DNA from 3 places in the Nonomuraea sp. NPDC050451 genome. Region 2 is predicted to be linked to each of the others. Evidence: riboswitches for the same ligand, from Rfam matches in the RefSeq annotation. Region 2 holds a riboswitch; each other region holds the start of a gene.
The links. Region 2 has a riboswitch for thiamine pyrophosphate ahead of thiO (glycine oxidase ThiO). Riboswitches for the same ligand answer to the same signal wherever they lie in the genome.

Region 1: linked by a shared signal. The riboswitch ahead of tenA (thiaminase II) and the one ahead of thiO (glycine oxidase ThiO) in region 2 are both predicted to bind thiamine pyrophosphate.
Region 3: linked by a shared signal. The riboswitch ahead of ACIBI9_RS51645 (purine-cytosine permease family protein) and the one ahead of thiO (glycine oxidase ThiO) in region 2 are both predicted to bind thiamine pyrophosphate.

Annotation. Positions count from the first base shown of each region.
Region 1 is NZ_JBITHZ010000063.1:2,693-4,946, reverse strand. Features, by position in the region: gene ACIBI9_RS64565 (hypothetical protein) at 1-937, shown strand, start outside; TPP riboswitch at 1,060-1,155, shown strand; gene tenA (thiaminase II) at 1,147-1,854, shown strand; gene ACIBI9_RS64555 (BTAD domain-containing putative transcriptional regulator) at 1,835-2,254, opposite strand, start outside.
Region 2 is NZ_JBITHZ010000001.1:549,986-552,239, reverse strand. Features, by position in the region: gene ACIBI9_RS02470 (NAD(P)/FAD-dependent oxidoreductase) at 1-870, opposite strand, end outside; TPP riboswitch at 924-1,042, shown strand; gene thiO (glycine oxidase ThiO) at 1,032-2,147, shown strand; gene thiS (sulfur carrier protein ThiS) at 2,153-2,254, shown strand, end outside.
Region 3 is NZ_JBITHZ010000032.1:45,174-47,427, reverse strand. Features, by position in the region: gene ACIBI9_RS51645 (purine-cytosine permease family protein) at 1-1,167, opposite strand, end outside; TPP riboswitch at 1,155-1,274, opposite strand; gene ACIBI9_RS51640 (rhodanese-like domain-containing protein) at 1,327-1,650, opposite strand; gene ACIBI9_RS51635 (winged helix-turn-helix transcriptional regulator) at 1,647-2,057, opposite strand; gene ACIBI9_RS51630 (Fpg/Nei family DNA glycosylase) at 2,063-2,254, opposite strand, start outside.

The sequences.
Region 1 (2,254 bases), on a different contig from region 2:
CGCCCCCGTCGCGGGCCGCGTCTTCGTCAACCGGCACGGCAGGGCGTGGGCGGCCCCCGACTCCCGCTCGCCGCTGGAGGAGGAGGCCCTGGCGCGGGCGCTGGCCATCCTGGACGAGGAGATCGCCCGTCGACTCCCCGACCCCGGCGAGCTGATCGTCGACCCCGACGTGCTGGACGTCGCCCTGCCGCTGTCCGGCAAGGCCGTCGTGCCCGGCCTCGGCATGCTGCCCCGGGGCTCGGTGTCGGTGGTGGACGGCGAACTGCTCAGGTTCTTCGTCCACTGGCACGAGGCCGGGCAGCGTACCGACTACGACCTGTCCGCGCTCATGCTCGACGCCACCTACGACAACCCGACGCACATTTCCTGGACGAACTACACCAACGGTTTCGCCCAGTACTCCGGCGACCTCACCGAGGCGCCCGACGGGGCGTCCGAGTTCGTCGACATCCGGCTCGCCGCCGCGACCCAGCCGATCATCATCCCGCAGGTGAACATCTACGCCGGGGAAGGGTTCGACGAGGCCGCCGAGGCGTTCTTCGGCTACATGACCAGGGAGGCCGAGCAGGAGGGCAGGCCGTTCGAGCCGCGTACCGTGCGCATGAAGTCGGACCTGCGCGGCTCCGGCCGGATCGCCCTGCCGCTGGTCTTCCTGCGCGGCGCCGACGGCGGCTGGCTGGTGAAGTGGCTGCACCTCTACCTGAAGGGGCACCCCGGCTTCAACCAGGTGGAGGGCAACCGCGTCAGCGCCTCCCTGCTGGTGCGCTCCATCGTCGAACGCGACTACCTGCGCGTGCGCTACCTGGCCGACCTGCTGCGTGCCAAGAGCTCGACGGCCGCGCACACCACCTACATCGGGCTGGAGGCGCCGGCCGGCCTCCCGGCGGAGTCGCGCGTCTACACGGCCGGTACGCTGCACGAACTGATCCCCGCCTGATACGTTCGTCTTCCGGTCGTGAGGCAATTCGAGAGCTTCCTTCTGTTCGAGGCCTTATGGGCCTTTTGGCTATCTAGCTCCCGAGCCTCCCTCACGACCGGACCGTGCCTTCTGCTAGCGTTGGCCGCGACGCGGGGTGCCCGGGCTGCCGGGCTGAGATCACACCCGTCGAACCTGATCTAGTTCGCACTAGCGAAGGGACGTCATCGGTGACCTTCTGTGAGAAAATCTGGGCGCGCACGGCCACGCTGCTCGAAGCGATCCACGACCACCCGTTCAACGCCGCGCTCGGCGACGGCACCCTCGACCGCGAGCGCTTCGCGTTCTACCTCGTCCAGGACGGGCGCTACCTGGTGGCCTACGCCAAGGTCCTCGCGACCGCCTCGGCCCGCGCCACCGCCCCGGCCGACGCCGCGTTCTTCGCGCAGAGCGCCCACACGGCGCTGGTCGTCGAGCGGGCCCTGCACACCGGCTACCTGGAGCAGTTCGGGCTGACGGCCGGCGAGACGGCGGCCGTCGCCACCTCGCCGACCTGCCTGGCCTACTCCTCCTACCTCCAGGCCACCGCCCTGGCCGCCCCGTTGCCCGTGCTCGCCGCCGCCGTGCTGCCGTGCTTCTGGGTCTACCAGGACGTCGGCGCGGCGCTGCTCGAACGTACGGCGGGCGCGGCCGACCACCCGTACCGGACCTGGATCGGCACCTACTCCGACCCCGCCTTCGCCGCCTCGGTCGAGCAGGCCAAGGCCATCACCGACCGGCTGGCCGAGACCGCCGACCCCGAGACCCGCCGGGCGATGGACGAGGCGTTCTGCCGGGCCACCGAGTACGAGTGGATGTTCTGGGACAGCGCCTGGCGCCTGGAGACCTGGCCCACCGGCCAGTGGCTCCAGCCGGCCCTCACGCGAACGACTCGCTGAGCTCCCGGCGCAGCTCGCGGGCCTGGTGCAGGTAATGGGTGGCAAGCGCGGCACGCCCGGACGAGCGGTACAGCTCGCCGAGCGTCTGGTACGTGTCCGCCTCCCCGCTGCGATCCCCCAGTTGCTGGAAGATCACCAGGGAGCGCTCCAACTGGTCGGAGCCGTCCGAACGGTCGCCCCTCGCCACCTGGAGCCCGCCCAGGTTCCGCATCGCGTACGCGCCGCAGTGGCGGTCACCGAGCGCCTCGAAGATGTCCAGCGCGTGCCCCTGGTAGCGCATGGCCCGGTCCGACTCGGCGAACAGGTCGTACATGCGGCCGAGCTGCATCGACACGCAGCCCTCGCGGTGGGCGTCGTCGAGCTCCTCGGCCAGGCGCAGCGCGTCCCCCAGCCACCTGGA
Region 2 (2,254 bases):
GGCGGCGGCCACCTCGGGGGCGTTGAGCGCGGTGTCCCAGTGCTCGACCCTGAGCCTGGTCTGCCAGCGGCGCGACCACCAGGCGGCGCAGTCGCCGACGGCGACCGTGTTGGGGAGGGAGGCGCGCAGGTACTCGTCCACGACGACGCCGTTGTGGAGGTCGATGTCGGCGCCGGTGAGCCATTCGACGGCCGGGCGCACGCCGATGCCCGCGACCACCACGTGGGCGTCCACGAACTCGCCGCCCACCAGCCGCACGCCGCCCTCGTCCACGGAGTCGACCATGGTGTCGAGCCGCAGGTCGATGCCGTCGTACCAGCGCTCGGTGCGGGCCCCGATCTCGGCGCCGACGGCCGTCGCGAGCGGCGCCGGGCCGGCCTCGATCACGGTCACCGCGCACCCGGCACGGCGGGCGGCGGTGGCCACCTCCGCCCCGATCCAGCCGGCGCCGATGATCGCGACGCGGGCGCCGGGGACGAGCACGGCCCTGAGCTCGTGGGCGTCGTCGAGCGTGCGCAGCACGTGCTGCGGGCCGTCGCCGGGCAGCCTGATCGGCTCGGCGCCGGTGGCGATGACCAGCCCGTCGTAGCCGATCTCGCCCTCGGTGGTCTCCACGACCCCCTCGCGCAGCGCCTTGGCGCTGACCCCCGGCTGGAACTCCACGTCGATCGCGGCCAGGTCGGTGTCGACGTAGCTGGTGTCGGCGTCGCCGAACAGCACGGCCTTGGACAGCGGTGGACGGTCGTAGGGGCGATGCCGCTCCTCACCGATCAGCGTGATCCTCCCGCCGAACCCCCGTGCGCGCAGCGCCTCCACGGTGCGCACTCCGGCCAGGCCCGCTCCCACCACCACGACTTTGTTCACGTTCATGACCCTAACGTGGGCCGGTGTCCGGGCGTCGCAGCGAGGCCGTAGGCTGGGGGCGTAAGACGCGCGGGAGTCCGGCCGTGACCGGGCTGAGAGGAAGGCTGCCGATCGGGCCTTCGACCGCAAGACACCTGATCCGGATCATGCCGGCGAAGGGAGCGCGGATGGATGTGATCGTGGGCGGCGGGGTCGTCGGGCTCTCCGTGGCCTGGCGGCTGGCCCGCGAAGGGCGGCCCGTCACCCTGGTGGACCCGGCCCCCGCCTCGGGCGCCTCGCACGCGGCGGCGGGGATGCTGGCGCCGGTCAGCGAGGTCACCTATACGGAGGTGCCGCTGCTGCGGCTCGGCGTGGCGTCGCTGCGCCGCTGGCCCGCCTTCGCCGTCGAGCTGGCCGCCGACGCGGGGCTGGCGGGCGCCGAGGCCCTGGACCTGCGCTCCGAGGGGACGCTCGACGTGGCGTTCGGGGCGGACGACCTGGCCGCGCTGGACGAGCTGGCCGCCTACCTGGAGAAGCTGGAGCTGCCCGTCCAGCGGCTGACCGGCCGCGAGTGCCGCCGCCTGGAGCCCATGCTGGCCCCCTCGGTGCGCGGCGGGCTGCTGGCCGCCGGCGACTCGTGGGTGGACCCGCGCCGCGTGACGGCGGCGCTGCTCGCCGCGCTCGACCGGCGGGGAGTCCGGCTCGTACGGGCGCGCGTCGGCGAGCTGCTGCGCGACGGCGGCCGGGTCACAGGGGTACGCCTGGAGCCGTCCGGCGACGACGACCGGCGAGCCGAGCTGCGGGCGGAGCGGGTGGTCCTGGCGGCCGGGGCGTGGAGCGCCGGGCTGGCCGAGGTGCCGGTGCGGCCGGTCAAGGGGCAGATCATGCGGTTGCGTTCCCCGCAGCCGCTGCTCACCCGGTGCGTCCGCGGCACCGTGCACGGCACGCCGGTCTACCTGGTCCCCCGGGGCGACGGCGAGCTGGTGGTCGGGGCCACGCAGGAGGAGATGGGCTTCGACACCAGGGTGACCGCGGGCGGGCTCTACGAGCTGCTGCGCGACGCCAGGGAGCTGGTGCCGGGCGTCACCGAGCTGGAGGTCGCCGACGTGGTGGCCGGGCTGCGGCCGGGCACGCCGGACAACCTGCCGCTCATCGGCCCGAGCGGCACCCCGGGGCTGGCGCTGGCCACCGGTCATCACCGGGGCGGCGTGCTCCTGTCGCCGCTCACGGCGGACATCCTGCTGGGCGAGGAGGGCGAGCTCGCGGCAATGTGCTCACCTGGGAGATTTCGGGAAATTTCATGATTGTGATGATCAACGGGACCTCGCACGAGGTGGCCGACGGCACGACCGTGGCGCAGGCCGTACGCACATTGACCACGGCCACCACCGGAGTGGCCGTGGCCGTCAAC
Region 3 (2,254 bases), on a different contig from region 2:
CGTCAGCCAGTACGCCACGAAGCCGAGGGCCCACGGCACCAGCCTCGACCAGCGCGAGGGCGCGCGCTCCGCGGTGTTCCAGCTCCGTGAGCCGCCGAGCACGAAGTAGTCCACGGCCAGCACCGCGAACATCGGCACGAAGACCGCCCCGATCACCCCCAGGAACGCCCCGTACGAGTTGACGTCCACGACCAGGGCGATCGCGACGCTCAGCACGCCGATGGCGATGGAGAAGACGCGCCGGTCCACCCGCGGCATCAGGTTCTGCAGCGAGACCGTGGTGGAGTAGACGTTGGCGAAGGACTGGTCGGTCTCGCGCAGCACCAGGATCGCGAAGAACAGCGCGCCCAGCGGCACCGCCACGAACGGGCCGAACACCGACGTCGGATCGGCCGCCACCTTGCCCGCCCCCGCCATGGCCACTGCGAACACGCCCAGGCCCAGGCAGGCCACCTGAGCCAGCGAGTAGCCGCCGACCACACCGGTGAACGCGGACCTGCTCGACCTGGAGTGCCGGGCGAAGTCGGCCGCCATCGGCACCCACGACACCGACAGCGCGATGACGTAGTCCACGGCCGGGGCGAACGCCGTCCAGGACCCGCCCGTGTGCGCGGGCGCCCTGGTCAGGAAGAACCAGGCGAACCACACCATCGACACGATCACGCCGATGGTGACGTACCGCCGCAGCAGCCTGACGGACCCGAGCGGCCAGATCGTGAGCGCGGTGGTCAGCACCCCCGCCGCCACCACCCACACCTGGTACGGCACGGCGCCGAAGATCGCGCTGGCCGCCTTGGCGATCACCCACAGCTCGAAGGCGGCCCAGCCGAGCATCTGGACGATGTTGAGCACCGTGGGGACGTACGAGATCCGCGCCCCGAACAGGCCCCGCAGCAGCACCATCGCGGGCTGCCCCGTCTGGGTGCCGGGGACGGCGGACAGGCCCACCATGGCGGTGCCGATCAGGCTGCCGACCACGGTCGCCAGGAGCGCGGCGGTCAGGCTGAGCGGAGCGTTGCCCAGGGGATTGAGCAGGAGCGACGCTCCGGAGAAGCCCAGGAGGCTGACACCGAGGTTCGCCCAGAGCGCACCCTGGTCGAGCACGCCCAGGGTCTTCGGCGGCCTGCCTTCAAGAGTCAGCGGAACTTCGTCGACGACATGCGTCATCGCACACTCCCTACGCCGGCATTATCCGGACAGGTTCAGGCGGTCGGCAGCGGATCTGTTTGCTGCCCTCTCAGCCCGGCGAACCCCGAGCTCCCGCGACGATCTGCAGTTGGCGCCCTCATCATGCCTTAGTGACGGCAAAACCGCCACAGTGCGCCTTTACGCCACGAACGGCTGCTGCCCGGTCTCGCTCACCATCGGGCGGCGCGCGAACTCCCACGACTGCATGCCGCCGCCGACGTTGACGGCGTCGCGCCCGAGCTGGTTGAGCCAGGCCGCGACCTGCAGGGACCGGCCGCCCACCCGGCAGACGACGTAGACGGTGCGGTCGCCGGGCACCTCGTCGACCCGACCCTGGATCTGGGTCATGGGGATGTGCACGGCCTCCGGGGCGTGCCCCGCGACCCACTCGTCCTGCTCACGGACGTCGAGCAGGTAAGCGTCTGCGGGAACGGCATTGGCCTCGATCTCAGGAACGGTCATGACTCCATCATCTCGCGCCTGGCGTCGTAGGCAGCACGCGCCGCGGCGATCTCCTCCTGGTGCGCCTCCGTCCAGGTGACCAGCGACTTGATGGTCTCGTGCAGCGTGCGGCCGAGCGGCGTGAGCGCGTAGTCCACCCTGGGCGGCACGACGGGGTGGACCGTGCGGCTGACCAGGCCGTCGCGCTCCAGCTGGCGCAGGGTCACGCTGAGCATGCGCTGGCTGACGCCGTCGATCTCGCGGCGGAGCTGGGTGAAGCGCAGGCTCTGGCAGTCGAGCAGGGCGATCACGAGCAGCGACCACTTGTCGGCGATGCGGTCGAGGATCTGGCGTACCTCGCAGTCCTCGCGCGTGTCCCACTGGCGCACGTCGTAGTCGTCGAGCGGTTCCACCGTGTCTTCTTCCATCGGGCTCACTTGAGAAGGCGGGACAGCCGGCGGTCGGCGAGGGGCTTGCCGCCGGTCTGGCAGGTGGGGCAGTACTGCAGCGAGGAGTCCGCGAAGGACACCTCGCGGATCGTGTCGCCGCAGACGTCGCACGGCTGCCCGGTCCGGTTGTGGACCCGCAGTCCCGACTTCTTCTCGGCCTTGAGGTCCTTGGCCGC